3 regions of the Roseomonas sp. BN140053 genome follow, and region 3 is predicted to be linked to each of the others. Evidence: predicted binding sites of a transcription regulator. Region 3 holds the regulator's gene; each other region holds the start of a gene.
The links. Region 3 encodes LexA, which represses DNA repair genes until DNA is damaged. Its sites were predicted from a motif close to TGTTCTANNTANGTTC; they were not measured.

Region 1 (10,305 bases), on a different contig from region 3:
GACGCCGTGAGCGGTCGGCTGGTCGGCTTCGAGGTGCTGCTGCGCTGGCGCCACCCTGAACGCGGGCTGTTGTCACCGATCGACTTCATCCCCCTCGCCGAGGAAAGTGGCCTGATCGGGCCGATCGGCACCTGGGTGCTGCGCGAAGCCTGCGCCGAGGCGGCGCGCTGGCCCCTGCCCCTGACGGTGGCCGTCAACGTGGCGCCGCGGCAGGTCGAGGACGGGCGTCTGGAGGAGGCCGTGAGCGCCGCCCTGTCGGCCACCGGCCTGCCGGCACAGCGGCTGGAGATCGAGGTCACCGAAACCGCGCTGCTGCACAACACCGAGACCACGCGCGGCACGCTGAACGCGTTGCGCGAGATGGGCGTGCAGATTTCCATGGATGATTTCGGCACCGGCTACTCCTCGCTGACGCAGCTGCGCGCCTTTCCCTTCGGGCGCATCAAGATCGACCGCTCCTTCGTGTCGGGCCTGTCGGGCGACGGCACCGGCACGGCCATCGTGCGCGCGGTGGCGGCCCTGGGCGCCGAGCTGGGCATGCGCACCACCGCCGAGGGCGTGGAAACCGCCGAGCAGCTGGAAGCGATGCGGGTGCTGGGCTGCACGGACGTGCAGGGCTACCTGCTCGGCCGGCCAGTGCCGCAATCCGAGGTGGCCGCGGTGATCGCGCGCGATATGGAGACGTCGTAGCGGCGGAGCATGATCGACGCGCTGCGGCGGCGCTCGACGGCCCGATGCGGCATGACTCCGCGCCTTCACGGCCGCCAACGCCGAAGGCTCCGCCTCGGCGCTCAGTCCCCACGTATGAGGCGCGGCCAGGACGCCGTTGGCCGGGATGTGCGGCGCTCGAAGCCGCCCGACAGCCAGCAGGGCGGTGCTAGAGCAGTTCCAGTTGGCGCGGCGTTGCCACCGGCGGCGCAAAAGCGGAGCAGTCCAACTCCGAGCCGCGCTCGGCCGCGTCCAGGCCCAGGCGCTTCATCGCCAGCCGGAAGCGCTGGGCCAGGGCGTCAGCGTAGGGACCGGTGCCGACCTGGCGATGGCCGAAGCGGGCGTCGTAGGTCCGGCCACCCCGGGTTTCCCGGATCAGCGCCAGCACCCGGGCGGCGCGGTCGGGCATGTGGGCATGCAGCCAAGCCTCGAACATTTCCGCGATTTCCAGCGGCAAACGCAGCAGCACGTAGCCGGCGCAGTTGGCACCGGCGTCGCGCGCAGCGGTCAGGATGCGCTCCAGCTCCGCGTCGTTCACGCCGGGGATCATGGGCGCCGCCAGCACGCCGGCGGGAATGCCGGCCGCGTTGAGGGCATGCATGGCGGCCAGCCGGCGCGCAGGGGTGGCGGCACGCGGCTCCATGATGCGTGCCAGCTTGTCGTCCAGCGTGGTCACGGAGAAGCACACCTGCACAAGGTTGCGCGCCGCCATCCGCCCCAGGATGTCCGCGTCGCGCAGCACGCCGGCGGACTTGGTCACGATGGTCACGGGGTGATTGCAGCGGTCCAGCACTTCCAGCACCGCACGCGTCAGCTTCAGCGTCCGCTCCACGGGCTGATAGGGGTCGGTGTTAGAGCCGAGCGCGATCGGACGCGGCACGTAGCCGGGCTTGCGCAGCTCCTTTTCCAGCAGCGCCGCCACGTCGGGCTTGAAGATCAGCCGCGTTTCGAAATCCAGGCCCGGCGACAGGCCCAGCCAGGCATGGGTCGGGCGGGCGTAGCAGTAGATGCAGCCGTGTTCGCACCCCCGGTAGGGGTTGATGCTGCGGTCGAAGCCGAGATCCGGGCTGTCGTTCCAGGCCAGCGCCCGGCGCGACGCGTCGCGCGTCAGCGTGGTGGCCAGGGGCGGCAATTCGGCGAATGCTTCCGCCAGGGTGCTCCAGCCGTCGTCGAAGGCGTCGCGCGAGCGGCTCTCGTAGCGATTGGCGGGGTTGGACAGCGCCCCGCGGCCCTTGCGGGCTCCGGAAAGCAGGTCGTGACCCAGGCTACCGTCGGGCATGGTGAGGGTTCCGTGCCGAGGGAAGGCGCTGCCGGAGGGGGGGAGCCGGAAGCGGGTGTTCCCTGTTCGTTCGGTCAGCATATGGCCGTCCTGCACCGGAAAGGTCAAGAACGTTTTATGAACAGGCCATCTCGACGATCATGCTGCGGTGCAGCAGGGTTCCACGCCGGTAACGCAGGCTCTAGGTTGCCGCTCACCCGGCCGTCAGGACTGACCCTGCCGACCTTTCCGGGTGCGGTTCCGCAGGGGCCGGCAGCTCCGGACGCCGGGGGTTCTCGACGGCATGAAGCGTTTGGTGATGGACCTGGACGGGACGCTGACCCTGGACGATCCGTCCGTCGGCTATCCCGACAAGGCGCCCAACCTCCCGGTGATCGAAACGCTGCGGGAATACAAGCGGCAGGGCTTCACGGTCGTGATCGCCACGGCCCGCAACATGCGCACCCACGCCGGCAATGTCGGGCTGATCAACGCGCAGACCCTGCCGATCATCCTGGACTGGCTGAAGAAGCACGACGTTCCCTTTGACGAGGTCCATGTCGGCAAGCCCTGGTGCGGTCACGAGGGCTTCCACGTGGACGACAAGTCGCTGCGGCCGGATGAGTTCGTGCGGATGTCCTATGCCGAAATCTCGGAGCTGCTGAACCTCGGGAGGAACGCGGTATGACCGGTGGCCTGTCGCTGATCACCTCGGCCGCCTTTATCAATGCCGAGCTGGCGGCCGAGTTCGGCCAGTTGCCGCCCTGCTTCCTGCCCTTCGGCCACCACCGCCTCTTCGTGCCGCAGGCCGCCAGCCTGGCGCGGGCCGGGGATCGGATGGTGGTCACCCTTCCCCGCAGCTTCACCCCTGGCCCCTGGGATCTCAATCGCCTGCGCGAGAGCGGTGCCGAGGTGCTTTTCGTGCCGGACGGGCTGAACCTGGGCGAGAGCGTCCGCTACGCCCTGAGCCTGCTGGACGCGCGCGGCCCGCTGCGCATCCTGCACGGCGACACGCTGTTTCTCGACCCGCTGCCCGACCAGCCCGATGCGGTGGGCGTCGCCACCACCCAGGATGCCTATGCCTGGGGCGCGGTGGATGCGGCGGGGCATTTCGTCAATCGCCGCCCTACCCGCGACGCCCGCGGCGACAACGTGCTGACGGGGTGGTTCTCCTTTTCCTCGGCGCCGGCCTTTCTGCGCGCGCTGACACTGTCGGACGACGACTTCCTCGGCGCGCTGGACATCTACGGGGCCGAGCACACCCTGCTGTACCGCGAGATCGGTGGCTGGCTGGACTTCGGCCACCTGCAGACCTTTCACCGCGCCCGGGCACGGGCCAGCACCGCGCGCTCCTTCAACGCCATCACCGTGTCCAACCGCTCCGTGCTCAAGACCGGCGAGAAGCCGGACAAGCTGGGCGCGGAAGCGGACTGGTTCGAGGGCGTGCCGGCACCGTTGCGGTTGCACACCCCCGCTTTCCTGGGGCGGGAGGGCGGCGGCTACCGCATCGGGTACGAGTTCAGCCCGACGCTGCACGAACTCTTCGTGTTCGGGGCGCTGGAGCCGGCGGCCTGGAGACAGATCCTGGAAGGCTGCTTCGACTTCCTCGGCGCCTGCCATGCCCTGGGTGCGACGGAAGGGGCCGCGGTGGTTCCCGATGCGCTGAACGACCTGGCGCTGAACAAGACCGGTCACCGGCTGGAAAGCTGGGCCGCCGCCGCCGGCGTCGGGCTGGACGAGGAATGGAGCCATGCCGGGCGGCGCCTGCCCTCGCTGCGGCGGATCGCTGCGGAGGCGGCGCGCATGGCAGCCGCAACAGCCCCGATCCCCGGCGTGATGCACGGCGACCTGTGCTTCCCCAACGCCTTTTTCGACTTCCGCCAGCGGCTGGTGAAGGTGATCGACCCCCGCGGCAGCGTGCGCGACGGCGAGCACACCGTGTTCGGCGACCTGCGCTACGACCTCGCCAAGCTGAACCACTCCGTCGAAGGCTATGACCTCATCCTGACCGGGCGCTACGCCCTGGAAGGCGCGGGCACGCGGGACCTGACGCTGACCCTGTCACGCGAAGGGGCCGGCGCCTTCCTGCCGGCCATCGCCGCCGAGTTCGCGCTGGAAGGGCAGCGGGTCAGCGACCCCGGCATCGCCGCGCTGACCGTGCACCTGTTCCTGTCCATGCTGCCGCTGCACGCGGACCGGCCGGACCGGCAGCAGGCTTTCCTGGCCAATGCGCTGCGGCTCTATGCCGCGCTGGAGGATGCGGCATGATCGTTTTCCCCATGGCCGGGCTGAGCAGCCGCTTCACCCGCGCCGGCTACGACCGGCCGAAATGGATGCTCGACCTGGCGGGCCGCCCGCTGCTGGACTGGTCGCTGCTGGGCTTCCGGGCGCTGTTCGAGCGCGAGCCCTTCCTGATCGTGCACCTGGACGCGCCGGGCGTCGCCGAGTTCGTCCGCGACCGCGTGGCGGCACTGGGCATCCGCCGGGCGGAGCTGGTGCCCTTGGCCAAGCCGACCCGCGGCCAGGCGGAAACCGTGGTGCTGGGACTGGACGCGGCGCGGCCGGACGAGGCGGAGCCGCTGACCATCTTCAACATCGACACCATCCGGCCGAACTACGCCCCGCCCGCGATCCTGGCGGAATGCGACGGCTGGCTGGAATGCTTCGAGGGCGAGGGCGACCACTGGAGCTTCGTGCGGCCGGCCGAGGGACCGGGACAGCGCGCGGCGCAGGTCACGGAAAAGGTCCGGGTGTCCTCCCTGTGCTGCACGGGCCTGTACTACTTCGGCTCGGTCGGGCTGTTCCGCGACGCGCTGGTGCGGGAAGAGGCCGCGCCGGGTGCGGCGGAACTCTACGTCGCGCCGCTGTACCAGCATCTCCTCGCGGATGGGAGCGACGTGCGCTACGGCGTGGTGCCCCCGGAGGAGGTGATCTTCAGCGGCACCCCCGCCGAGTACGAAGCGGCGCTGCGCGACACCGCCACGCTGCGCGCCGCCTTCGGGGAATAGCCGCCGGTCCCGGGCCGCCGGGGTTCATCCCCGGCCGTCCGGAAGGGTGCCGAGAGGCACCCGGGGTGCCCAGAAGCACCCGGGGTGCCCGGAGGCACCCGCGACGCGGCTCAGCGCCAGGTCAGGCTGGAAGCGCTGCAGGTTTCCAGCGCCCGGCGCTCGCTGGCCGCGCCGGAGTTGTACACCACCCGCACGTCCACCGTGCAGACGCCGCCCTGCGGCAGGTCCACCCAGAGCGACTGCCCAGGCCCCATGACGTTGCTGCCGAGCCGGTCCGGTCCCCAGTTCGACTGGCTGGACAGCGAAACGTAGAGCTCGCGGATCGTCTGGCCCGAGCGGTTGACGAAGGAGAAGGACGGGTTGCCGCCCATCGGCGCGCTCACCGCCGCGTTCTTGCCGCCCGAGATCGCGGCACCGGCCCCGCTGGTGAAGGGGATGCGCGAAATGTTGCAGGCGTTCAGCCCCATCCGCGTTTCTTCCCGGCCGTCGGAATACTTCACCCGCACGTCCAGGATGCAGTCGCCGAAGTTCGGCGTCACCCAGACCTGCTGCCCGGGCGGCAGCACGCCCTGGCCGAGGATGTCCGGCCCCCAGTTCGACAGGCGCGAGGGGGAGACGTAAGCCTCCTGGATGGTGTTGCCGGTGCTGTTCTGCAGCCAGAACCGGTTCTGGGCCTGCGCCGGCGCCGCCACGACGATGGCGACCAGCAGGGCGAGAGCGGCCAGGACGGCACGCATGCGGATGTTCCTCCAACGGATTCGGATACGGTTCGTCACGATAGCAGTCCGGGTCGCCCTGAACAGGCCGTAATATCGGGACCGAGACGTTTCCCCCGGGTTACTCGCCGGGCAGGTTGGGCCCCGCTGAACATGCCTTTCCCCCTACCTCTGCACCGGCAAGTGTGATGGGCGGCGGGCAAGGCCGTCATGTCCCGAAGGAGCCGCGGGGACACCTCGCACGCCCTGGCGCAGGGCCGAGGGCACGCCTACGCTGCACCGCATGATGCCTGTTCCATGCTGGCCGGGGTCGCACATCGCGCTGCTCGCCGCGGCGCTGCTGATCAGCTGCCCGGCCATTGCGGCTCCCGCGCAAACCCCGCCCGGCAATGCCGTGGCCGATACGGCGCCGCACGGTGCATTCGGCCCCTATCTGGCGGGTCGCTTCGCCGCCAGTGCCGCCGACACCGCCGCCGCAGCCTTCTGGCTGCTCGACGCGTCGCGCCGCGACCCCGACCAGATCCTCGTGCTGGATGCCGCCTTCCTGGCCGCCGTGATGGATGGCCAGGCGGATGCCACGCGGCTGGCCCGGCAGCAGAACAACAACCAGCTCGCCGCGCTGCTGCTGGCGGGCGCCGATGCGCAGGCCGGCCGCTGGGACCGGGCGGAGCAGCGGCTGCGGGGCCTGCCCCGCCAGGGTTCGGTGCAGATCCTGCAGCCCCTGCTGATCGCCTGGGCCCAGGCCGGACGCGGCGCCACCGACACGGCCCTCGCCACCCTCCGGCCCTTTGCCGAGAGCGGGCCGATGCGCGGGCTGGTGTCGCTGCACGCCGCCATGATCGCCGACCTCGCCGACCGGCCGCGCGACGCCGAGCGCCTGCTGCGCACCGCCCTGGCCGCCATGCCCGAGCCCAGCCTGCGGATGGTGCAGGTGGCCGCCGGCATCCTGGCCCGCGCCGGCCATGCCGCCGACGGCGCGCGCCTGTTCGACGGCTTGGCACGGGGCACGGACGACGTGGCCCTGGCGGCTTCCCCGGCGCTGCGCCGCGCCGCCCTGGGCGGCCGCCCCGTGGCCAGCGCCGTGGAGGGCATGGCGGAAGCGCAGCTCGCCCTGGGGTCGGCGCTGCGCAGCCAGGGCACGCCGGACCTGGCGGTGGTGCTGGCGCGGCTGGCGCTGCGGCTGCGGCCCGGCTTCGCGCCCGCGCTGCTGCTGGCGGCGGAAGCCCTGGCCGACGGCAACCACCCCGGCAGCGCGCTCGCTGTGCTGTCGGCCGCCCATCCCGATGACGAGCTGGCACCGCTGGTGACGCTGCGACGGGCGATGCTGCTGGACGGCGCCGATCGCACGGAAGAAGCCCTGACCACCCTGCGCCAGCTCGCGGCCGCCCAGCCGGCCGCCGCGCAGCCGCCGGCGCGGCTGGGCGACGTGCTGCGCGGCCGCGGCCGCTTCCCCGAGGCCGTGGCGGCCTACACGGAGGCGCTGTCCCGCTTGGCACCGGGCACGGCGAACTGGCCGCTGCACTACGCGCTCGGCATCGCGCTGGAACGGGCGGGGCGCTGGGAGGAAGCGGAGGCGGAGTTCGGGCGCGCCCTGAGCCTGGCCCCCGACCAACCGGCGGTGCTGAACTACCTCGCCTACAGCTGGGCGGATCGCGGACTGCGCCTGCCCGAAGCGCGGCGGATGCTGGAACGCGCCGCCGAGCTGCGCCCGCAGGACGGCTCCATCGCCGACAGCCTGGGCTGGGTGATGTTTCGCCAGGGCGACCTGCGCGGCGCGGTGGAAGCGCTGGAACGGGCAACCGAACTGGAAAGCCGCAACGCCACCATCAACGACCATCTCGGCGACGCCTACTGGGCCGTCGGGCGCCTGCCGGAGGCGCGGTTCCAGTGGAGCCGGGCCCTGGATCTCGGCCCGGAACCCGCCGAGGCGGAGCGGCTGCTGACCAAGCTGCGCGACGGCCTGTCCGCCTCCACGGCGGCGCGCTGACCGTGCCTCCCGAAACGGAGGCCATGACGGAAGCGGCGCCGGCCAAGGTCAACCTGTTCCTGCACGTCACGGGACGGCGGCCGGACGGCTTCCACCTGCTCGACAGCCTGGCGGTTTTCGCCGCGGTCGGCGACACGGTCTCGGCGGAGCCGGCCGCCGACCTGTCCCTGCGCGTTTCCGGCCCCGAGAGCGGCGAGCTGGGACGCGAGACGGACAACCTGGTGCTGCGGGCGGCGCGGCTGCTGGCCACCGAGGCCGGCGTGCCGCCGCGCGCCGCCCTGCGGCTGGAAAAGCGGCTGCCGGTGGCCTCGGGGATCGGTGGCGGCTCGGCGGATGCCGCGGCCACCCTGCGGCTGCTGGCGCGACTGTGGGGCCTGCCGGCGCCCGCGCCGGATCTCGCCGCGTCGCTGGGGGCGGACGTGCCGGTCTGCGTGTGGTCCCGGGCGGCCCGCATGGGCGGCGTGGGCGAGGCGCTGCTGCCGGCCCCTGCCCTGCCGGAATGCGGGCTGGTGCTGGCCAACCCGCGCCTGCCGCTGGCGACGCCGGCGGTGTTCCGGGCGCGCACGGGCGGCTTCTCCGCCCCCGCGGAACTGCCGGCTTCCTGGGCCGATGCCGCCGCGATGGCGGCGACGCTGCGGCGCACCGGCAACGACCTGGAAGCCGCGGCGATCGCACTCTGCCCGCCGGTGTTGGCGGTGCTGGCGGCGCTGACGGCGCTGCCGGGCTGCCTGCTGGCCCGCATGAGCGGCTCGGGCGCCACCTGCTTCGCCCTGTTCGCCACCCCGGCCGCCGCGGAACGCGCGGCCGCGCGCCTGCCGCCCGGCTGGTGGCGATGGGGAGGCGGGCTCTTCGCGGGCGGCTGATTTGCCCCGAGGGGGTTTACGGGGATGGGCGGGTCCGACTATCTCCGCCTCGGCGCTGGGGCGTCGCCAAGCGGTAAGGCAGCGGTTTTTGGTACCGCCATTCCCAGGTTCGAATCCTGGCGCCCCAACCAACCCATCCCAGGATCATCGTCCCGCGGTTTCAGGCTCGCACCGGGCGCCGCACGCGAAAACGGGGCAAGCGGCGCTAACCGCTCGCCCCGCTCGGGCACTTGTCCGGCTGGCGGGCAGCCCCCGCCGGCGCCTCGGTCACGCCGCGCGCAGCGCCCGCGGCAGGTCGGCCACCGCACGGTCCACCATGGCGGCGTCCGTGGCGGCATCCAGCTTCTGCGCGATCACGTCGCGCGCCGCGGCGGACGCGATCTCGGCGGCGGCCTGACGGACCTCCGCCACGGCGCTGGCCTCGGCGGCGGCGATGCGGTCCATCGCCATGCGCTCGCGGCGCTTGGCCGCGTTCTCCGCTTCCTCCGCCGTGGCGGCGGCGACGCGCTCGGCCTCGGCCTTGGCGCGGGTGATCAGCGCCTCCGCCTCGCCCGCCGCGGCGGCACGCTCGGCTTCCGCCTCGCGGTGCATCACCTCGGCTTCCTCGCGCAGGCGCCGGGCCTCGTTCAGCTCGGCGCGAACGGCGTCGGCCCGCTTGTCCAGCATGCCCGACAGCGCGGCCCAGAGCTTGCGGCCCGCCAGCAGCACGAACAGCACGAAGGAAACGGCGACCCAGAACTTCGGGTCGAGGTAGAAGTACTCGTAATGGTGATGCATCAGGCCTGTCCCCCCGGAAGGCTGCGCGCGTCGAGCTGACGCCCCACGGCGGCGGCAATGGCAGCCCGGTCCTCCAGCCCCGTCAGGCGCTGCACCAGCGCTTCGGTAGCGTCGGTCGCGACCTCGCGCAGCGCGCCCATGGCGGCGTCGCGCGCGCCGCGGATGCGGGTTTCGGCCGCGGCCACCTGCTCGTTGAGGCGGGCGTTCAGCACCTCGGCACGGCGGGCGGCCTCGGCGTTGGCGGATTGCGTGGCGTCGGCGATGGCGGCCTGTGCCTGGGCGCGGGCACGGCTGGTGCCCTCGCGGTTGGCGGCCACCGCGGCATCGGCCTCGGCCTTGGCGGACCGCGCGGCGTCGAGGTCGCCCTCGATGCGGCCGCGGCGCTCGCCCAGCACACCGGCCACCGGCGGCAGCAGGTACTGCGCGGCGATGAACACGAAGGCGCCGAACAGCACGAACAGCCACACGACCTGGCTGATGGTCAGCGGGTTGTTGAAGTCCAACTGCGGCATGCCGCCGGCATCGGCCGCCTCGGCCGCGGCTTCGCGGTGGTCGGCCACCGAGCGTTCCTGCGCGCGGATGGCGGCCGCGCGGTCGGAATCCGGCAGGGCCGGACCCTGGCCGGGCACGGTGATGGACTGCGCGGCGGCGGTGCCGGGCGCGAAAACGAGCCCGGGCGCGACGGCGAGCCCGGGAAGGAGCGCGATGGCAAAGGCCGTCGCGCGAAGGGTGCGGCGGATCATCGCGTCTCCAATCCGCGTGCGGCCGGCGCGAATGCCACCGGCCGCCGCGTGCATCAAGCGAAGAGGATGAGGAAGGCGATCAGCAGGGCGAAGAGCGCCACCGCTTCCGTCAGGGCAAAGCCCAGGATGCCGATGGGGAACACCGCGTCGCGGGCGCCGGGGTTGCGGGCCACGCTGCTGATCAGCGACGAGAAGATGTTGCCGATGCCGAGGCCCACGCCGAACAGCGCGATAACCGCGAGGCC
Region 2 (10,305 bases), on a different contig from region 3:
GCTCCTCGCGGGGGCTCCAAGGGGGCAGAGCCCCCTTGGCCGCGGCTGAACACCCCAGGACCAACCGACACCACCCGGACCGAAACCACCCCACCCGATTCGCGAACCGGCGCCGGGGGGATCAGTCCGCGGTGCCGCCGGGGCGGTCGACGCTCAGCACGAAGAGGCGGTGCATGGCGATGTCGATGTTGCGGCGCGCCTTCTCGTTCCACACGCGCTCGGCGGTGCGGGCGTCGTGGAAGGGGCCGTGGCATTCTTCCGTGCCCGGCTCCAGTTCCCGCCACTGCGGATCGGTGAAGACACCGCCCCAGACGAAGAACAGCTTGCGGTTCGCCACGTGGCACCTCCGGTCCTGTGCTGCGCCGCAAAATAGGCTCTCGCGCTCAGCCATCCAACCGCACGGCCGATCACCGGACCGGGGGGCGGCTGATTTGCGCGCAGTCCGGCTCAGCAACTGCGCGAGATGTGGCAGAAAACGCCGAATCTGCCACTCCCGGCATGCGGCTTGACCGAGAAGCCCTTGCTATATTAGGATTATTTTCTGGTAAGTGCCTTGCCGAGGCGGGCGGAGCAAGGAAGTAAGATCGTAAGGAAGTAAGGCGAACTCCCGCCCGAACCTTCCCCCTTGCCGGTGCGGCTCAGGCCAGGCCCGGCAGCCGGGTACGCGCGGCAGCCAGGCGCGCCGCACCGGGCAGCGCCCGCGCGGCCAGGGCCAGCGCGTCCGGCGTGGTGTCCAGCAGCCACGCCAGCATCCCCGCCCAGCGCATCGGCCGGTCCAGCCGGCGGTTCAGCGCCACGTGAAACGCCGCCGCGCTCTGCCCGGCCAGGATCGCCGCCGCCGCCGCCACCCCGCCGAGCAGCGCCATGGCCACGCCCTCGCCCGCCAGGGAGGGCACCACGGCGAACTGGTCGCCGACGCGGAACAGGCCGGGTTCCGCCGCTGCCCCGTCTCGGTGCCGGAAACCGTAGGGCACCCCCGCCACCGCCAGCGGCCGTTTCAGCAGCGGCACGGCCCCGCGCAGCAGCACCGTCCCCTGGGCCGAGCCCGCCGCCACCCGCGCCAGCAGCGCCACTGGGTTGCGCGCTTCCGGCCCGGCCTTGCGCAGCGCGGCGCAGAGGTTGGCGCCGCCTCCGGCCCGCGGCTGCAGCCCGGCATAGCCGCCGGCGAAGGGCAGCAGCACCACCCGCCCGTCCAGCGGCGCCAACAGTTGCAGCGGCAGCTTCAAGCCCACGGCGCCGCCCCGCACCGGGCGGGAATGGCCGCGCAACTCGTGCTTGCCGGTGGCCAGCACCAGGGCTGGCGCGCGCAGCACCGCGCCGTCCCCCAGCCGCGCCGTCCAGCCGTCGCCTTCCCGCGCCGCACCCGCCACCATGCGGCCGCGCAGCACCCGCGCCCCGGCCGTTGCGGCGGCGGCCAGCAGCGCCTCGTCCAGCGTGGCGCGCGGCAGGCTCCAAGCCGCGAAGGGCAGGGGCCAGGCCGTATCCTGTCGCCCCGCCGCCAGCCGGGCGCCATGGATCGGCACTGCCCCAAGTTCCGGCAGCGGCCGCCCCAGCCCGCGCAGCAGCGCCGCGGCGTCCGGCCCCAGGAACTCGCCGCAGACCTTTTCCCGCGGCCCGGCTTCCCGCTCCACCAGCGTCACCGCCGCGCCGCCGCGCGCCAGGGCGATCGCCGCCGCCGCCCCGGCCGGGCCGCCGCCGATCACGATCGCCGCCGTCACCCCGCCCCGCCGCCCGACACGATCCAGCGGAAGGGAAAAGCCCAGCGCAGTTCCGCCCCCACCCCGGCGCGGCGGATCAACCCTTCCCAGTCCGCGCGGGAAAAGCCGCGGGCGATGGACACGGTGCTGTCGTGCACCACCATCGGGTCCATCCGCAGCAGCCGCACCCCCGCCCACACTGTGGCCCAGGGGATGGGATGGCGGTGCAGGTCACTGATCAGCCAGCCCTGCCGCGCGCGGCCGTCCATCCAACGCAGGAAGCGCACCAGCGATTCGTCGTCCAGGTGATGGGTGAACAGGGCGCAGATGGCCGCGTCGAAGCGCTCCGCCGGGTCCAGCGCGAAAAGGTCGGCGGTGATCCAGCGCACGGGCAGGCCGGGGTGGCGTGCGCGAGCATGCGCCGCCGCGTGCGGCGAGCGGTCCAGCGCCGCCAGTTCCAGCGCCACTCCGCGCCGCGCGCCCCAGGCCGCGACGCGGGCCAGCATGTCGCCGCCGCCCGCGCCCACGTCCAGCACGCTCAGCCGCCGTGCCCCCGTCCGCCGTGCCAGCGCGTCCAGCCAGCGCAGCGTCGGCCGGTAGGCCAGGCTCATGCGGTTGATCCGCTCCAGGTCCCGCAGGGCGGCGGAAAAGGCGGCGAAGTCCTGCGCCGCGTCGTCCATGATCTCCGGGGCGGTGGAGCGTTGGCGCAGGCTCATGCGGCTGGCCGGTGGCTCGGGAGGGGGAGAAGGAATTCTCCCCCTCCCGAACCCTCCCCCTCATCTTTTTCCGGGGGGCTGCCGCGGTCGGGGCTGAAACCTCGGGCGCGCCGGAGGGCTTGGCCCTCCGGCGACCGTGGCCGCCCGCCTGCGCCACCCTGAAATCCGATTTCTCCCGTGCGGCGCAGCGTTCCGCGTGTCGGCAGCCCCGCGGCAGCCTCCCGAAGAGAGACGAGGGAGGGTATCGGGAGGGAGAATTCCTTCTCCCTCCCGGGCCACCCGGCACCACCGCCCGCCATCACACCGTCGCGAAGCGCATGGTTTCGGCCGACAGGCCGGGGCCAAAGGCCAGGGCCACGCCCTGCCGGCCGGCGATCCGCTCGGCCAGCATGTCGCGCAGCACGAACATCACCGTGGGCGAAGACATGTTGCCGTGCGCCTGCAGCACGGCCCGCGAATGCGCCAGCGCGCCCTGCGGCGGACGGCAGGCTTCCTCCACCGCGTCCAGCACGGAACGCCCGCCGGGATGCACCGCCCAGAGCGCGAAATCCTCCGGCGCCTCGCCGCCGAGAATGTCGTTCAGGCGCGGCGGCAGGGCGCGGGTCAGGCTCTTCGGGACCTCGCCCGACAGCACCATGTCGAAGCCGTCATCGCCCACCCGCCAGGCAATCTGCTCCTGCGCCTCGGGCAGCAGGGCGCAGCGAAAGGCGTCCAGTCGCATCCCCGAGGGCTCGGCGCTCACCAGCGCGGCCGCGCAGCCGTCGCCGAACAAGAGGAAGCAGAGCAGCTGCTCCACCTCCGGCCGTTCCTGCAGGTGCAGGGTGCAGAGCTCCAGGTTCACCACCAGGGCGCGGGCCTCGGGGTCGGCGCGCACGGCGTCGCGCGCCGCCCGCAGCGCCACGATGGCGGCCTGGCAGCCCATGAAGCCGATATTCGTGCGCGCCACCGTCTCGGGGAGCCCGAGATGGGCGCAGATCGCGTGGTCCAGCCCCGGCGCCACCAGCCCGGTGCAGGAGGTGACGAAGAGATGCGTGATCCCCTCCAGCTGCCCCAGCGCCGCCAGCGCCCGGAAAGCCAGGGCGGGGGCTTCCGCTTCCCAGCGGCGCATCCGGGCGCGGGTGGAAGGGAAGCGGCCCGGTTCGTAGAAGCCCTCCGCATCCACCCGGCCCGGGCGGCCGTCCGGGCGCAGCACGCTCCAGCGTTGGGCGATCCCGGCGCGGTCGGCCATGCGGGCGAAGACGCGCCGCTCGCGGCCCTCCGGGATCATGTGCTCGGCGAAGGCCCGGAAGGTGCCGTGGACCTCGTGGGCCGGGGTGGCCGTGCCGACGCGGTTGAGGAAGACCTGATTCATCCCCCACCAGGGTAGGCGCGCGGGCGGGGATTGCGAGGGGCCTGGACGCGGCAGGGCGCCGGATGGCTGCATGCGCGGCCCCACGATCGCGAGATAACCCCCGCATGTCCGTCCAGCTCTGGCTCGCCTTCACCGCCGCCTCGGCGCTGCTGGTGCTGATCCCCGGCCCCACCGTGCTGCTGGTGGTGTCCTACGCGCTGGGGCAGGGCTGGCGCGCCGCGCTGCCGACGGCGATCGGGGTGGCGCTGGGCGATTTCACCGCGATGACCGTGTCGGTGCTGGGGCTGGGCGCATTGCTGGCTACCTCGGCCGGGCTCTTCGCGGCGCTGAAATGGGCGGGGGCGGCCTACCTGGTCTGGCTGGGCATGCGGCTCTGGCGCGCCGGCGGCACGCCCGATGCCCGGCCATGCAGCGACGCGGCCCCGGCGGCGCGGATGCTCGGGCATGCCTGGCTGGTCACGGCGCTGAACCCCAAGGGCATCACCTTCTTCGTGGCCTTCCTGCCGCAGTTCCTGGACCCGGAGGCGGGCTTCGCCGGGCAGGTGGCGATCCTGGAAGCGACCTTCCTGGTGCTCGCCTTCGGCAATGCGCTGGGCTACGCGGCCGTGGCCTCTCGGGCGCGGGCGGCGGTGCGCAACCCCGGGGTGATTGCCCTGTTCAACCGTCTCGGCGGCGGGTTGCTGGTGGCCGCGGGCCTGGGCACGGCGACGCGCGAAGCCCTGCACGGCTGAACCCTTCCGCACGCCCGGCCGGCGGCGGAAACCCAGGAAAACCCGGCCCTTCGCGGCGGTTCCGGGCGCTGCCAGCCTTGCCGGAATTGTTCAGAACACAATATGAACATCCATGCCGGATCGTGCCCTGGACCTTCGCCGCAAGCTGGAAATCCTGGCCGATGCGGCGAAATACGACGCCTCCTGTTCCTCCTCGGGAACCGAGAAGCGCGACAGCCGCGATGGCGGGTTGGGCAGCACGGAAGGCATGGGCATCTGCCACGCCTATGCCCCGGACGGGCGCTGCATCTCGCTGCTCAAGGTGCTGCTGACCAACGCCTGCGTCTTCGACTGCGCCTACTGCATCAACCGCGCGACCTCCAACGTGCAGCGCGCCCGCTTCACGGTGAAGGAGCTGGTGGAGCTGACGCTGGACTTCTACCGGCGCAACTACATCGAGGGCCTGTTCCTTTCCTCCGGCATCATCCGCTCCCCCGACTACACCATGGAGCAGATCCTGCGCGTGGCCCGCACGCTGCGGGAGGAGCACGGCTTCAAGGGCTACATCCACCTCAAGACCATTCCCGACGCCGACCCGCTGCTGATCGCCCAGGCCGGCGCCTTCGCCGACCGCCTCAGCATCAACGTGGAACTGCCGCGGGCCGAAAGCCTCGCCGCCCTGGCGCCGGAAAAGGACAACCGCGCCATCCGCCGTGCCATGGCGACGCTGCGCACGCATATCGACGAAGCCAAGGAAGCCAAGGCGGAGCACGCCGCCGGCCGCACCCGCGCCGCGCCGCCGCGCTTCGCTCCGGCCGGGCAGTCCACCCAGATGATCGTGGGCGCCGATGCATCCAGCGACGCCCAGATCTTGGACAGTTCCGCCAACCTTTACGGCTCCTACCGGCTCAAGCGGGTCTACTATTCCGCCTATTCCCCCATCCCCGACGCCCCCGCCGTGCTGCCGCCGGCCGCACCGCCGCTGATCCGCGAGCACCGGCTGTACCAGGCCGACTGGCTGATGCGCTTCTACGGCTTCAACGCGCCGGAGATCGTGGAGGGCGGCACCGGCATGCTCGACTTGGACGTGGACCCCAAGCTGGCCTGGGCGCTGCGCCACCGCGAGCGCTTTCCCGTGGACGTCAACCGCGCCGACCGCGAGAGCCTGCTGCGCGTGCCCGGCCTGGGCGCCAAGACGGTGGAGCGCATCCTCAGCGCCCGCCGCCACCGCGCCATCCGCCTGGAGGACCTGGCGCGGCTGCGCGTGTCGCTGCGCAAGGTGGCACCCTTCTTGGTGGCCGCCGACCACCGCGCCGCCCCCGGCCTGCTGGACCGCGCCGACCTGCGCGCCCTGCTGACCCCCGAGGGCGGGCTGGCCGGGCAGCTGCCCGCCCTGCCGTACAAGCCGGTGCAGCTGTCGCTGTTCGGCGCCGCCGCTTGAGCCCTGTTACTCCGCATGCCTGACGGCGCCCCGCGGGACCTCTTCGCGCTGCCCACCGTTCCCGGCGGGACCCGGCCGCTCGTGCCGTCTGCGCTTCCCGGAACGCCGCCGATGGACGCCCTGCCGCCGGGTGCCGGGCGCGCCCCGGCCATGTTCGGCGTTTCCCTGGCGCTGCCGGACGACTTCGCCGGCTGGCGCGCCGCCGCCCGGGCGCTGGTGACCGCCGGCATCGCGCCCGAGCAGGTCGCCTGGGACAGCCCGGCCGACCCGGCGCCGATGTTCACCGGCCCACCCCCGCCGGCGCCGCCGGCCGAGGCCCCGCCGCCCCGCGTGCCCCGCGCCTTTCCGGAACTGGCGGAGGTGGTGATCCGCCACCGCGACCCCGCGCGCTTCACCCTGCTGCACCGGCTGCTGCACCGCCTCCAGGCCGAGCGCAGCCTGCTGGACGTCGCCACCGACCCCGACGTGTCGCGGGCGGACAGCATGGCCCGCGCGGTGCGCCGCGACGCCCACAAGATGCACGCCTTCGTGCGCTTCCGCGAAGTGCCGAACGCCCTGCCGGGCACGGACGAACCGACCCGCTACGTCAGCTGGTTCGAGCCGGAGCACCACATCCTGCGCGCCGAGGCCGGTTTCTTCGCCCGCCGCTTCGCCCAGCTGCGCTGGTCCATCCTGACCCCCGCCGCCAGCGCCCACTGGGACGGCGGGAGCGTTTCCTTCGGCCCTGGCGGCCGCCGCGCCGACGCCCCGCCGGAGGACGCGGCGGAGGAGCTGTGGCGCGCCTATTTTGCCGCCATCTTCAACCCGGCCCGGCTGAAAACCGACGCGATGCGCGCCGAGATGCCGATGAAGTACTGGAAGAACCTGCCCGAGGCGCGCGACATCCCCCGGCTGATCGCCGAAGCCCCCGCCCGCGTCGCCGCCATGGTGGAGCGCGGCGCCACCCCGCCGGCCGCCCGCCGCCAGCGCGCCCTGCCGCAGCCGGCCGCGGCGGAGTTCACTCCGCCCCGGCCCGCCCTGGCGCCGCTGGCCGCGCGCGACTTCACGGAAGCCGAGCTGTTCCCGGCCGAAGCCGCGGCGCCCGCGATGACAGCACCTGGCGCCACGGAGGCCCGTAGCACCGCATCGGCAGCGTCCGGCGCCGCGGGAACCCGCAGCACGCCGCCCGCTGCCCCAGCATCACCCGGACCCGCGGCGCCGGCCGGCGACGAAGCCCGTCCGGCCGCATCCGCGCCGCTGCACCGGATCGCCGCTTCCGGCGTTGCTGTTCCTGCCATGTCCCAGACCGCCACACCGCCCGACGATGCCCGCGCTGCCCTGGACGCGCTGAAGCGCGAACTCTTCGGCCGCAACGACCTGCCGCCCTGGACCGCCAACAGCACTCAGGGGGTGTTCGGCGAGGGCCCGGTCGGCGCCACGCTGATGTTCGTGGGGGAACAGCCCGGCGACGAGGAGGACCTGCAGGGCCGCCCCTTCGTCGGCCCCGCCGGGCGGCTGTTCAACCGCGCCCTGGACGACGCCGGCATCAGCCGCGACGAGGCCTACGTCACCAATGCGGTGAAGCACTTCAAGTTCACGCCCACCGGCAAGCGCCGGCTGCACCAGTCGCCCGATGCCGGCGACATCACCTATTACCAGCCCTTCCTGAAGCGGGAGATCGCGTTGGTCGCGCCGCGGCTGCTGGTGTCGCTGGGCGCCACGGCGCTGCGCGCCGTCACCGGCCGCGCCATGCCGGTGACCAAGGTGCGCGGCTCGCTGCTGCGCGGCACGGACGGACGGCCGTTCTTTCCGACCGTCCACCCATCCTACCTGCTGCGCATCCCCGACGCGTCCGCCAAGTCGGCGGAATACGACCGCTTCATCGACGACCTTTCGAAGGCGGCCGCGACCGCTCGCTCGCTGCCTGCTTCTTGAGCTTGCGGCGGTCGGGCTTGGCCTCCGCCGCAGTTGCCGGGGCGGGCTTCCTGGCGGTCGAGGGTGCCTTCGCCGATGCGGCGGCCGAGGGCGTCCGGGCCACCGGTGCCTGAGCCACGGGTGCCCGCGCTGCGGGTGCCTGGGCCTGCGCGACCGCGGCCGTTGGCGCCTGAGCCTGGGCCGTCGGGGCGGGGGCGGCCTCCAGCCGGGCCAGGGCGGCGTCCAGGCGCTTGCGATGCGCCTCCACCCCGTTGCTCAGCCGCACCGCTTCCCGCGCCGCCGCCGCAGCAGCGGCCGGGTCCGAGCGCAGGGTGAGCCCGGCCAGGACGTGGTGATTCTCGGCATCCCCCGGCGCCGCGGCCACCGCGCGCCGGGCGGCCGACACGGCCTCCTCGGGGCGGCCCATCCGGTCGAGCACGATGGCCAGCCGGCGCAGCAGCACGGGATCTTCCGGCCGCAGCTCCAGCGCCCGGGTGATCGACACCAGCGCCTCGTCCAGCCGGTTCAGGGCCAGCAGGTGGCCGACGCGGTCGTTCAGCGGCCAGGGTGAGGCAGGCTCCAGGCGGATCACCTCGTCCAGCGCGGCCACCGCCCCGGCCGGATCGCGCCGCGCGCCCCGGACCTTGGCGAGCAGGTTCCACAGCCCGGCCTGCTCGGGCTGCCCGTCCAGGGCGTCGCGCAGCAGGCGCTCGGCTTCCGCCCGCGCCGCATCGGCGGCGTCCGGCTCCGCCGCCGCCAGCAGGGTGGCGAGGTGGAGGTGCAGGTCGGGCTCCTCGGGGCGGAGCTCCACCGCGCGGCGGGCGGCCGCCAGCGCGTCCTCCCCGCGGCCCAGCCGTGACAGCGTGATGCTGAGGCGGCGGTGCAGCCCGGCATCCTCGGGGCGCAGCGCCACGGCCTGCGACAGGACCTCCGCCGATTCCGCCACGCGGTTGGCCGCCAGCAGGTGCCCCGCCAGCCCGGCCAGCAGCCCGGGGTCTTCCGGCCGTAGGCGAACTGCCTCGCGCGCCGCGTCCACCGCCTCGGACCAGGCGTGGCGGCGGGCCAGGGCATGGCCGAGGGTGTTCCAGGCGCCGAACAGGTCCGGCCGCAGCGCCAGCGCGGCGCGCGCCGCCTGCTCGGCCGTGGCGGCATCGCCGGGGTTGTTGCGGCGGAGCTGCGTCGCGGCGAGGTCGGCCAGCGCGGCCGCGTCGCCGGGGCGGGCGTCGAGCACCGTGTCCATCTCAGTCATGCTCGTCTCCATCTCAGTTCGCAGGTCTGCCAGGCACGGCATGTCCGTTTCCCGCAGTCGGCCCCGCCGCTTGGTCTGCCCCTGGGCGGCCGCGCGAGGCCCTGCAAACGCCGCCGTCCGGTGGACGGCGCACGATCCCTCGGAGGGTGGTCTAGTGCAGACTGGCGGCCGCGCGCAAATCCCGGGGCCGGCGGCGGCCCTGCGGGTCCCCTGCGGCGCGGCCGGCCGGCGGATCGCCGCCGGGGGAATGGGGCTCGCGCGGCGGGCGGTCAGGGCGGCGGCGCGGCCGGCCCTTCCGCCGGTGCGGCGGGGGCAGCCGCGGGCGGTGGCACCGGGGCGGGCGCCGCCGGGGGCAGTGTCGGTGCGGCTGCCGGCGGTGCGGCAGCCGGCGGTTCCGCAACTGGCGGTGCGGCAGTCGGTGGTGCCGCGGCTGGCGGTGCCGCGGCCGGGGGCGTGGCGGGCACCGCCCGCGGTGCGGCCGGAGAGGGTGGCGCTGCGGCCGGCGCGGCGGGGGAGGCCGCGGGTGGCGAGGCCGGGGCCGGTGCGGCCGGCGCCGTGCCGGCCGGGGGTGCGGCGGGGCGTGCCGCGGCCGCCGGCGACCGCACCGGGCCGCGTTCCGGCACCGGGACGCTGGCGGGCAGGATCACGATGCTGACGCTGCGCGCCTCCGTGTTGCCGGTGCGGCGGCTGAACCCCGCCACCCGCGCCTCGGCCCGCAGCCGCGCCTCGGGCACCTGGAAGCGGCTCCGCAGCGCCTGCGACACCGCCCGCGCCCGCTCGGCCGCGAGGCGCACGGAACTGGCCTGCCCGCCCTCGCGCTGGGCATGGCCGAGCACGCACACGTTGCGGTCCGGCTCCGCGCCGATCCGCTCGCCGGCAGCGGCCAGGGCGGAACGGGCGGCGTCGGTGACCTGGGCGCTGCCGGCGCGGAAGGGCACGGCGAAGACGTCGTCCTCCAGCTCCTCGGCGCCGATGCAGTTGAAGGGGCGGGGCTGCGCCGCCGCGGGCCGCGCGACCAGCAGCGCGGCCGCCAGGGCGAGCAGGACGGGCCCGGAAGAACGGTGCCTCATGCCGCGGCCAGCAGCCCGGCTTCCGCCAGGCGCCGCAGCAGGGCGGCGGCATCCACCGCCGGATGTGCCGTTTGCAGCACCGCCGCGTCCACGTCGCGGCGGTTGAGCACCCAGCCCGCCGCCTCCGCCTCGATGGGCGAGAGCGGCAGCGTGCCCGAGCCGGTGCGCAGCACCCATT
Region 3 (10,305 bases):
CGCGGCGTGTTCCTCCTGGCGATGCGCCCGGCGGACCACATGCCGCCCCAGGGGCCGGCCGGACCCACCAGCAGCGGAGAGCAGCGATGAGCACCCAGGGCCGTTTCCTTCACACCATGATCCGCGTGGGGAACCTCGACCGCAGCATCCGCTTCTACACGGAACTGCTGGGCATGCGGGAGCTGCGCCGCAGCGACGTGCCGGCCGGCCAGTACACCCTGGTGTTCCTCGGCTACGGCGAGGGCAACAAGGAGAATGGCGGCGAGATCGAGCTGACCTACAACTACGGCGTCGAGACGTACGAGATGGGCAACGCCTTCGGCCACCTCGCGGTGGGCGTGCCCGACGTGGCCGCCGCCTGCGATCTGGTGCGGCAGGGTGGCGGCAAGGTGGTACGGGAAGCCGGGCCGGTGAAGCACGGCACCACGGTCATCGCCTTCGTGGAAGACCCCGACGGCTACAAGATCGAGCTGATCCAGCGGCCCTGATGGCGACCGACCCGCTCGGCATCCTGGCGGAGGCGCCCCGGCGCCTGCTGTCGGATGCCTGGGTGGGCGCGGGGGATGCGGCGCGCTCGCTGGCCGGGCGCGACCGCGTCCGGCTGGCCGTCACCGGCCTGTCGCGCGCCGGCAAGACGGTGATGCTGACCTCGGCGGTGGCGAACCTGCTCGCCTCCGGCCAGCGCGCCCGGACGCTGCCGGCGCTGGAAGCCATCGCGGGCGGCCGGCTGGTCTCCGTGCTGCCGGTGCCGGCGGGGACGGAAACCACGCCCCGCTTCGACGCCCTGACCTACCTGGACGCGCTGGCGGCGGAACCGCCGCGCTGGCCCGAGCGGACGGAGGACCTGTCCACCCTGTCCCTGGCGCTGACGCTGCGCCGGCGCAACTTCTGGGGGCAACTCCTGCCGGACCGGCAGGTGGTGCTGGACCTGCTGGACTACCCCGGCGAATGGCTGCTCGACCTGCCCATGCTGGGCGGCAGCTTCGATAGCTGGTCGGACGCCACCCTGGCGCGGCTGCGGCGATCGGCCGACGTGCCGCCGGTGGCCGCCTTTCTCGCCTTCGTGGAAGCCCTGCCAGCGGCCGTTTCCGCCGAGGAAGCGCTGACCCGCCGCGGCTGGACCCTGTACCGCGACGCGCTGCGGCACGGGCGGGACGTGCTCGGGCTGCGCTTCCTGCAGCCGGGGCGGGCGCTGAACCCCGGTCCGCGCGGCGAGGCGCCGCTGCTGTGGTTCTTTCCGCTCCCCCCCGCGGTGCGCGGCGGCGCCCTGGGTGCCCTGCTGGGCCGGCGGCACGACGCCTACCTGGACGACCAGCGGCGGGAGTTCTTCGAGCCGGTGTTCCGCCGCTTCGACCGGCAGGCCGTGCTGGTGGACGTGCTGGGCGCCCTGCATGCCGGCCGCGCCGCCTTCGAGGACACGGCCGAGGCGCTCGCCGCCATTTCCGGCGCGCTGCGCTACGGCGGCTCCTGGCTGGACCGGCTGACGGGGGCCGGCGTATCCCGCGTCGCCTTCGCCGCCACCAAGGCCGACCACGTGCCGGAGGTGTCGCGCGACGCGCTGACGGGGTTGCTGTCGGACCTGGTCGCGGGGCCCAAGGCCCGTATCGGCAGCGCTGGCGCGGCGATCTCCGTGCACGCCCTGGCAGCCGTGCGCTGCACGGAGGAGGCGGTGGCCGAGCGCGACGGCCGCCCGGTTCCCGCCGTGCGCGGCGTGCTGCTGGACAGCGGCCGCTGGGCCAAGGTGGACCCCGGCGTGGTGCCCTCGCGCCATCCCGGGGAGGGCTACTGGCGCGCCAGCTTCTTCGAGATGCCGGTGTTCCGCCCGCCGGTGCTGGAGCCCGGCGGCGCTTCGGGCGTTCCGCACCTGGGGCTGGACGCGGTGCTGGCCGCGCTGATCGGGGACCTGCTGTGAGCGACACCACACCGCGCGGGGGCGCCGGGCCCCGGGTCATCCTGGAAGACGCCGTGAGTCCGGATGCCCCGGCGGAAAAGCTGGACCTGCGCTGGGAACAGGCGGTGGTCGCGGTGCCGGAAGCGCGCACCGGCGGCTGGTCCAACCTGTCCCTGGCCGCCCTGGGCGCGGCCTCGCTGGTGCTGGGCCTGTCGGCGCTGGATGCGGCCAACTTCGTCGCGGAACAGTTCGCCCGCAGCCCCTGGCTGGGCGGCATCACCCTCCTGGTCGCGCTGTTCGGCTTCGGGCTGATCGGCTGGGCCGGCATCCGCGAGATGCGCGGGCTGGCCGCGCTGGACGCGGTGGACCGGGCGCGGGTGGCCTTCGCCGCCGGCGACACGGCGCGCGCCCGGCTGGAAACCCTGCGCTGGGCGGAAAGCGTGCCGGCGGCGCGCGACCTGCTTCCCGCGCTGCGCGACGCGCCGGACACGGCCACGCTGCGCGCCCTGCTGGAAGCGGGCCCGCTGCGCACCCTGGACGCCCAGGCGGTGTCGCTGGGCCGGGTGGCGGCGACCCAGGCCTTCGCCGCCACCGCCATCAGCCCCTCGCCGGCCTGGGACGCGCTGGTGTTCGGCTGGCGCGCGATCCGGCTGGTGCGGCAGGTGGCGGCGCTGCACGGCCTGCGCCCGGGCTTCGCCGGCACGGTCGCGCTGCTCCGCCGCTCGGCCTTCTCGGCCGTCAGCGTGGCCGCCACCAACGTGCTGGCCGATGCCGCGACGCGCGCCGTGGTGAGCAACCCGCTGATCGAGCGCCTGGCGGGCGAGGCGGCCACCGGCCTCGTCGCGGCGCGGCGCATGCTGTCGCTGGCCCGTGCCGCCGCCGCGGCCTGCCGCATCGTGCCGCCGGCTTGAGCGTTTCACCCGCACCACGCCGGCCTTCGTCCCTCGGCGCAGGGACGGTGGCCTTCCGACACCTGCCGTGAACCGGATCCCCGCATGAACGACCTGCACGATGCTTCCCTCGCCGCCTCGCACGCCGCCCGGCTCGACCGTTTGGCGGAGGTCGCGGTGCGGGTGGGCCTGGGCCTGTCGCACGGCCAGGAGCTGGTGATCACCGCACCCCTGGAGTCCCTGGCCCTGGTGCGCCGCATCACCGAGCACGCCTACCGCGCCGGTGCCGCCCTGGTGACGACCCTGTACGGCGACGAGGAAGCGACGCTGATGCGCTTCCGGCACGCGCCGGAGGACAGTTTCGACCGCGCCACCGGCTGGCTGTTCGACGGCATGGCGGCGGCCTATCGCGGCGGCGCCGCGCGCCTGGCCATCACCGGCGAGGACCCGGCGCTGCTGGCGGCGCAGGACCCGGACAAGGTGGCGCGGGCCAACCGCGCCCGGTCCAAGGCCTACCTGCCGGCGCTGGAGCGGATCGTCGCCTTCGACATCAACTGGTCCATCGCGTCCTTCGCCAGCCCGGCCTGGGCGCGCACCGTGTTCCCCGACCTGCCCGAGGAGGTCGCGGTGGCGCGGCTCTGGGACGCCATCTTCGCGGCCTCGCGCGTGGATGCCGCGGACCCGGTGGCGGCCTGGTCGGCGCACAACGCGGCGCTGCACGCCCGCACCCGCTTCCTCAACGAGCGCCGCTTCGCCGCCCTGCATTTCCGCGGCCCCGGCACCGACCTGCGGGTCGGCCTGGCGGACGACCACGCCTGGCTGGGCGGGGCGGAAACGGCCCGGAACGGGCTGGTCTGCAACCCCAACATCCCGACGGAGGAAGTCTTCACCACGCCGCACGCCCACCGGGTGGACGGCACGGTGCGGTCCACTAAGCCGCTCTCCTACCAGGGCACGCTGATCCGCGAGATCGCCGTGACCTTTCGCGAGGGCCGCATCGTCGAGGCGACGGCCATCCAGGGCGCGGAGGTGCTGCACAAGGTGCTGGAAACCGACGAGGGCGCGGCGCGGCTGGGGGAGGTGGCGCTGGTACCGCATTCCTCGCCGATCTCGGCCAGCGGGCTGCTGTTCTTCAACACCCTGTTCGACGAGAACGCGGCCAGCCACATCGCCCTGGGCCAGTCCTACAAGACCTGCTTCGTGAACGGCGGCGCCCTGAGCGCCGAGGACCTGGCGGCGCGGGGCGCCAACAGCAGCCTGATCCACATCGACTGGATGATCGGCTCGGGCGAGATCGACGTGGACGGCGTCGGCGCCGACGGCACGACCGCGCCGCTGATGCGCGGCGGCGAATGGGTCTAGCGCGTTGCTGGCAGGCCCGATTCACCGCCGCGGCCGTTTCCCGCCCGGGCGGATCGGGGGTGGGGGCGGCCACCGGCTGCCGCAAACGGAACCACGCAACATCGAGGGAGCGGATGCATGAGCGGTATCGTGGATGACAGCGCGCCTTTTCCGGCGGAAGCCGAGCTCGCCGCCGTGGCGGAGGTGCCGCTGGGACCGGTGGGCCGGTTCCAGCTGGTTTGCGCCCCCGGCCCGGGCGGCGAGGTGGCCGCCTTCGTGATCGACACCACCGACGGCCGCAGCTGGACGCGGGTCAACAGCCGCTGGGAGCCGCTGGAATACGGGCTCGGGAGCCCGATGCCGGCCCCCTGACCAGCCCGATCCCTCAGGCGCTGCGAATCCGCGCCAAGCTTTCCTCGCGGCCGAGAGCCGTGAGCACCGCGTCGATCGGCGGGGACTGGGTGGTGCCGGTCAGGGCCACCCGCAGCGGCTGGGCGAGGACACCCAGCTTCACCCCGCGCGCTTCCGCCTGCTGGCGCAGCAATTCCTCCAGCGCGGCCCGCTCCCAGGGGGCGCCCTCGAAGGCCGTGGCCAGCTCGGCCAGGTGGGCGCGGGACTCCGCCGTCAGCAGCGCGGCCGCCTTGCCCTCCGGGGTGGGCCGCGCCAGCACGAAGGCGGCTCCCTCCGCCAGGTCCAGCAGCGTCCGGGCGCGGGGCTGCAGGTCCGGCACCAGCGCCCGCACGCGCGCGGCTGCGGTCTCGTCGGCGTGCAGGCCACGGGCCGCGAGACGCGCCAGCACCTCCGCCGTCAGGCGGTCGGGATCGGCGGCGCGCAGGTACAAGCCGTTGAGGTGCGACAGCTTGGCGTAGTCCATGCGGCTGGCGGCGCGGCCGACATCGGACAGCTCGAACAGCTCGATCGCCCGGTCGCGCGGGACGAACTCCTCGTCGCCGTGCCCCCAGCCGAGCCGGAGCAGGTAGTTGCACACGGCCTCGGGCAGCAGGCCCTGGTCGCGGAACTCCAGCGCGCCCACCGCCCCGTGGCGCTTGCTGAGCTTGCCGCCATCGGCGCCGTGGATCAGCGGGATATGCGCGAATTGCGGCTTCTCCCAGCCCATCGCGTCGTAGACCATCAGCTGCCGGAAGGTGTTGGTCAGGTGGTCGTCGCCGCGGATCACGTGGGTGATGCCCATGTCGTGGTCGTCCACCACCACGGCATGCAGGTAGGTCGGCGTGCCGTCCGAGCGCAGGATGATCATGTCGTCCAGCTCGGCATTGCCGACGCGGACCTCCCCCTGCACAAGGTCCTGCAGCACCGTCTCGCCCGTGCCGTCGGTGGCCCGCGGCGCCTTGATCCGGATGGCGCCGGCGCGGCCGGCCGGGGCCTCGGCCGGGTCGCGGTCGCGCCAGTTGCCGTCGTAGCGCAGCGGCCGGCCTTCCGCGGCGGCGCGCTCCCGCATGGCCGTGAGCTCTTCCGGCGTGTCGAAGGCGAGGTAGGCCTTGCCCTGGGCAAGCAGCTCCCGCGCTACCTCGGCATGGCGGGCTTCGCGGCTGGTCTGCATCACCGGCGGCTCGTCCGGCGACAGCTCCAGCCAAGCGAGGCTTTCCAGGATCTGCTGCACGGCTTCCGGCGTGGAGCGGGCGCGGTCGGTGTCCTCAATCCGCAGCAGGTACTGGCCGCCGTGGTGCCGCGCGAAGAGGTAGTTGAACAGCGCCGTGCGGGCCCCGCCGATATGCAGGAAGCCGGTGGGCGAGGGGGCGAAGCGCGTGCGGACGGTCATGATGGGCGCGGCATAGCACCCGCGGGCCGGGCTGTTGAGGCGTTGTTGCGCCGGCACGCCGTCCCCGGGCCGCAGTTGTGCCGGTCGGCGGGATGGTCAACCCTGCCGCGTGCTGTTCGCCAGCCATCCCGCCGCCGCACCTGTTTGGCACCCCCGGCGCCTCGCCGGCCGCCTGTCCGCCCTGCTGGAGGCCGAATGGCCCTCCCTACCGCTCTGGCTGCCGGTGGCGCTCGGGGCGGGGGTGCTGGTGTATTTCGCGCGCGGCAGCGAACCCGTGGGCGATTGGTGGTGGTTGCCCTGGCCCCTGCTGGCGCTCGCGCTAGCACTGCGCGCGCATCGGCCGGTCCCGGCCATGCTGGTCGGGCTGGTCGCGGCCGGAACGCTGGGCTTCGCGGCGGCGCATTGGGAAACGCAGCGGCAGCCACCCGTGCCGGCGCTGCCCACGCGGGCCGTGATCCTGACCGGTGAGGTCGATTCGGTGGACCTGCTGCCAGAAGGGCGGCGCGTGCTGGTGCGCGCCGCGCGCCTGGGCGAGGGCGCCGCACCCCTGGAGCGCAGCCTGCGCATCCGCCTGCGCGCCAATGATCCCGCGCGGCCGCAGCCCGGCGACCAGATCCGAGTGCGCGCGCTGCTGCGGCCGCCGGCCGCCCCCGTCGCCCCCGGCAGCTACGACTTCCAGCGCGCCGCCTTTTTCTCCGGCCTGGCGGGCAGCGGCACGGCACTGGGCCCGGTCGAGATTTTGTCGGCGGGTTCCAGCCTCGGCTTCGCCGGCCTGCGCGACGCCATCGCGGCCCGGGTCGGCGCGGCGCTGCCGGGCGCGCCGGGCGCCGTGGCGGCCGCATTGCTGGCGGGAACCCAGACGGGCATCCCGACCGAAGCCCTGGTGGCCATGCGCGACAGCGGCATCGCGCACCTGCTCTCCGTCGGAGGGCTGCACGTCGCCATCGTGATCGGGCTCGGCTTCGCCGTGACGCGCTTCCTGGTGTCGCTGGCGCCCTTCCTGGCGCTGCGCCTGGACGCGAAGGCGATGGGCGGCGTGGTCGGCCTGCTGCTCGGGGGCGCCTACACGGTGCTGACGGGATTGCAGGTTCCCATGCTGCGGGCCTTCGCGCTGGCCCTGGTGGCCACGGCCGGGCTGCTGCTCGGGCGGCGGGCCGTATCCTTGCGCAGCATGGCCCTGGCGGCCGCGGTCGTGCTGCTGTGGCAACCCGATGCCGTGCTCGGCCCCTCCTTCCAGATGTCCTTTGCCGCCGGGCTGGCGCTGTCCGCGGGGTGGGAGGCGATGCGCGGCACGGTCCGGCGCTGGCAGGGGGACGGGCGGCTCCGGACGCGTGCGCTCCTCCTGCTCGCCGGGCTGTGCCTCACTTCGGTGATCGCCGGGCTCGCCACCATGCCCTTCGGGCTGCACCATTTCGGCCGGCTGCAGATCTACGGCGTGCTGTCCAACGCCGTGGCGGTGCCCGTCACCTCCTTCTGGGTCATGCCGGCGGGGATGCTGGCCATGGCGCTGATGCCCCTGGGGCTGGAAGGCTGGGCGCTGACCGTCATGGGATGGGGGCTGGACGTCGTGCTGCTGACGGCGCGGGTGGTCGCTGCCTGGCCGGCCGCGGCCACGGTGGCGCCGCCGATCCCGGCCTCCGGTCTGCTGCTGATAGCGGCCGGTCTCTGCTGGCTCTGCCTGTGGCGCACGCGGTTGCGGCTGCTGGGCATTGCGCCGGTGATCCTGGGGATTGCCTCGGGCAGCTGGACACCGCGGCCGGACTTACTGGTGTCCTCCGACGGACGGCTGATCGCCCTGGCCACCGAGAACGGCGTGTTCCTGGAACGGGCTTCGGGCTCGGGGGACTTCACCCGGGACAACTGGCTGCGGGGATGGGGCGAAGTTTCCGCGCAGCCCTTCCCGCGGCACGGCGAGGCCGCGAACGGCGCCGTGTCCTGCACGGAAGCGAGCTGCCTGCTGCGGCCGGGGGACAACACGCCGATGGCCGCGCTGCTGCGGGCCGCCGCGGTGCCGAGGGGCTCGCCCCCCATACCGGTGCTGGCGGCACCCTGGTGCGGCCGCGCCGCCGTGCTGGTGTCGGCGGAACCGATCCGCGGCCGCTGCCCCCCGGGAACGGCGCAGCCTGCGATCGTCGACCGGTTCAGCGTGTGGCGAAACGGCGCCCACGCCATCCGCCTGCGCCCCGACGGGGTGGAGGTGGTGTCCGACCGCGCCTGGCGCGGCGACCGGCCCTGGGTTCCGCCGCTGCCCGTGCCGCGGCTGCGCGAACCCGCGGCGCCGACGGATGAGGGCGGCGCGGCCTTCCGCCCGGAAGCGCCTCAGTAGCGGCGCAGCAGCCCGATCAGCTTGCCCTGCACCTTCACGCGGTCGGGGCCGAAGATGCGGGTCTCGTAGCGGGCATTGGCCGCTTCCAGCGCGATGGAGTTGCCGCGCTTGCGCAGCCGCTTCAGCGTGACCTCGGCCTCGTCCACCAGGGCCACCACGATGGCGCCGTTATCCGCCACGTCGCCGCGCCGGATGATCACGGTGTCGCCGTCCAGGATGCCGGCATCCACCATCGAATCGCCGGCGACTTCCAGGGCGTAGTGGTCGCCGCTGCCCAGCAGGGCGGCCGGGACCTCGATGCTGGTGCCCTGGTCGCGCAGCGCCTCGATCGGCAGGCCGGCGGCGATGCGGCCGTACAGGGGCAGGTGCACCGCGGCGGCGTCGTTGCTGCGGGCGATGCCGCTCAGGTTGGGCGCGAAATTGCCGCGGATGACGTTGGGCGCGAAGCCTGCCGCGGGGGCGGGCGCCGGGGCCGGCTTCACCGGGGCCAGGTTGTCGGGCAGCCGCATCACTTCCAAGGCGCGGGCGCGGTGGGCGCGCCGCTTCAGGAAGCCGCGCTCCTCCAGCGCCGTGATCAGGCGGTGAATACCGGACTTGGAGCGCAGGTTCAGCGCTTCCTTCATTTCCTCGAAGGACGGCGAGAACCCGGTCTGACGCAGGTGCTGATCGATGAAGGCGAGCAGCTCGTGCTGCTTCCGCGTGAGCATGATGCGTTCTCCGGCCGCGATGCGGGCGAACAAAACAGCAACCCGCTCCGCTGTTCTAGATAGGTTCCAACCGGTTGGTCAAGTTGTCCCCACGATTCACAGGCCAAGTGCCGCGAGATGGATGATCTCCACCCGCGATCCCGCCGGCAAGGGGGGCGCGTGCGGCGCTCGGATCACCAGGGCATCGGCGGCCGCGAGGGTCCGCAGCATGGAGCTGTCCTGCATCGCGAAGGGCGTCGCCACGGTTTCCCCGCCCTCGCCGACCTCGATTCGCGCCCGCAGGTAGTCCTGCCGCCGGTCGTTCGCCGCCAGGTCGCGGCCGACCAGGGCGGTCTGGGTCGGCGTCGGCCCGGCGGGCAGGCCGGACAGCCGGGCAATGGCCGGCAGCAGGAACAGCACGCCGCAGACCAGGGCGGAAACCGGGTTCCCGGGCAGGCCCAGAAGGGGAACATGGCGCAGCCGGCCCCAGATCAGCGGCTTTCCCGGGCGCATGGCGATTTGCCAGAAATCGAGCTCGAATCCCTGCGGCACCAGGGCGCTCTGCACCAGGTCGTGGTCGCCGACGCTGGCGCCCCCCGTGGTCACCAGCAGGTCGCAGCCGGCCGAGGCCGCACCGGCCGCCGCGACGGCATCAGGCCGGTCAGCCGCGATGGGCAGCACCACCGGCTCCGCCCCGGCCGCGCGCACCAGGGCCGCCAGGGCGTGGGCGTTGGAGGAGACGATGTTGCCGGCGGCCAGCGGCTCGCCGGGCAGCACGATCTCGTCCCCGGTGGCCAGGATGCCGATTCGCGGCCGCCGGTGCACGGTCAGCCAGGGATGGTTGGCGGCCGCGGCCAGGCCGATGTCCCGGGCGTTGAGGCGGCGACCGGCCGGCAGCAGCGCGTCGCCGGCGGCGAAGTCCAGCCCGCGGCGGCGGATCCAGCGCCCGGCCGTCACGGCTTCCCGCACGGTGACGGCGTTTCCCGACCGCTCGGCATCCTCCTGCAGCAGGACGCCGTCGGCCCCGTCCGGCAACACCGCCCCGGTGAAGATGCGCACCGCTTCGCCCGGGCCGACCTGCCCGGCGAAGGGATGCCCGGCCGGGGCCTCGCCGGTGACCGACAGGGTGGCGCCCTCGGTCGCGTCGGCGGCGCGCAGGGCGTAGCCGTCCATCGCCGAAACATCGGCCGGCGGCTGGGTCAGCCGGGCGGCAACGGGGGCGGCGAGGACGCGGTTCCAGGCCTGCGGCAGCGCCACGACCTCGGCCGGGACCGGCGCCAGGGCGCCCAGGACGCGCCCGAGCGCCTCCTCGACGGAGATCATCAGGGGGCCTCGAACAGCCCGGACTTGCCGCCGGACTTGCGGGTCAGCCGCACCGCCTCGATGCGCAT

Region 1: the regulator LexA is predicted to act here: its motif matches at 2,096-2,111, upstream of ACLIBK_RS08780 (PA0069 family radical SAM protein).
Region 2: the regulator LexA is predicted to act here: its motif matches at 4,589-4,604, upstream of ACLIBK_RS22535 (putative DNA modification/repair radical SAM protein).

What each region holds. Positions count from the first base shown of each region.
Region 1 is NZ_JBLLEB010000006.1:158,344-168,648, reverse strand. Features, by position in the region: gene ACLIBK_RS08785 (putative bifunctional diguanylate cyclase/phosphodiesterase) at 1-690, shown strand, start outside; gene ACLIBK_RS08780 (PA0069 family radical SAM protein) at 878-1,987, opposite strand; gene ACLIBK_RS08775 (HAD hydrolase family protein) at 2,271-2,654, shown strand; gene ACLIBK_RS08770 (capsular biosynthesis protein) at 2,651-4,234, shown strand; gene ACLIBK_RS08765 (capsular biosynthesis protein) at 4,231-4,974, shown strand; gene ACLIBK_RS08760 (Tat pathway signal protein) at 5,085-5,711, opposite strand; gene ACLIBK_RS08755 (tetratricopeptide repeat protein) at 5,974-7,677, shown strand; gene ACLIBK_RS08750 (4-(cytidine 5'-diphospho)-2-C-methyl-D-erythritol kinase) at 7,674-8,540, shown strand; tRNA gene ACLIBK_RS08745 (tRNA-Gln) at 8,597-8,671, shown strand; gene ACLIBK_RS08740 (F0F1 ATP synthase subunit B) at 8,808-9,317, opposite strand; gene ACLIBK_RS08735 (F0F1 ATP synthase subunit B') at 9,317-10,060, opposite strand; gene ACLIBK_RS08730 (ATP synthase subunit C family protein) at 10,114-10,305, opposite strand, start outside.
Region 2 is NZ_JBLLEB010000043.1:15,646-25,950, reverse strand. Features, by position in the region: gene ACLIBK_RS22560 (DUF4170 domain-containing protein) at 122-337, opposite strand; gene ACLIBK_RS22555 (NAD(P)/FAD-dependent oxidoreductase) at 639-1,718, opposite strand; gene ACLIBK_RS22550 (methyltransferase domain-containing protein) at 1,715-2,413, opposite strand; gene ACLIBK_RS22545 (type III polyketide synthase) at 2,712-3,764, opposite strand; gene ACLIBK_RS22540 (LysE family translocator) at 3,869-4,495, shown strand; gene ACLIBK_RS22535 (putative DNA modification/repair radical SAM protein) at 4,608-5,915, shown strand; gene ACLIBK_RS22530 (UdgX family uracil-DNA binding protein) at 6,027-7,829, shown strand; gene ACLIBK_RS22525 (tetratricopeptide repeat protein) at 7,774-9,057, opposite strand; gene ACLIBK_RS22520 (OmpA family protein) at 9,327-10,127, opposite strand; gene ACLIBK_RS22515 (cupin domain-containing protein) at 10,124-10,305, opposite strand, start outside.
Region 3 is NZ_JBLLEB010000001.1:345,478-355,782, reverse strand. Features, by position in the region: gene ACLIBK_RS01680 (LpxI family protein) at 1-90, shown strand, start outside; gene gloA (lactoylglutathione lyase) at 87-488, shown strand; gene ACLIBK_RS01670 (YcjX family protein) at 488-1,912, shown strand; gene ACLIBK_RS01665 (DUF697 domain-containing protein) at 1,966-2,802, shown strand; gene ACLIBK_RS01660 (aminopeptidase) at 2,887-4,143, shown strand; gene ACLIBK_RS01655 (hypothetical protein) at 4,261-4,494, shown strand; gene gltX (glutamate--tRNA ligase) at 4,508-5,902, opposite strand; gene ACLIBK_RS01645 (ComEC/Rec2 family competence protein) at 6,012-8,228, shown strand; gene lexA (transcriptional repressor LexA) at 8,222-8,935, opposite strand; gene glp (gephyrin-like molybdotransferase Glp) at 9,032-10,237, opposite strand; gene moaC (cyclic pyranopterin monophosphate synthase MoaC) at 10,237-10,305, opposite strand, start outside.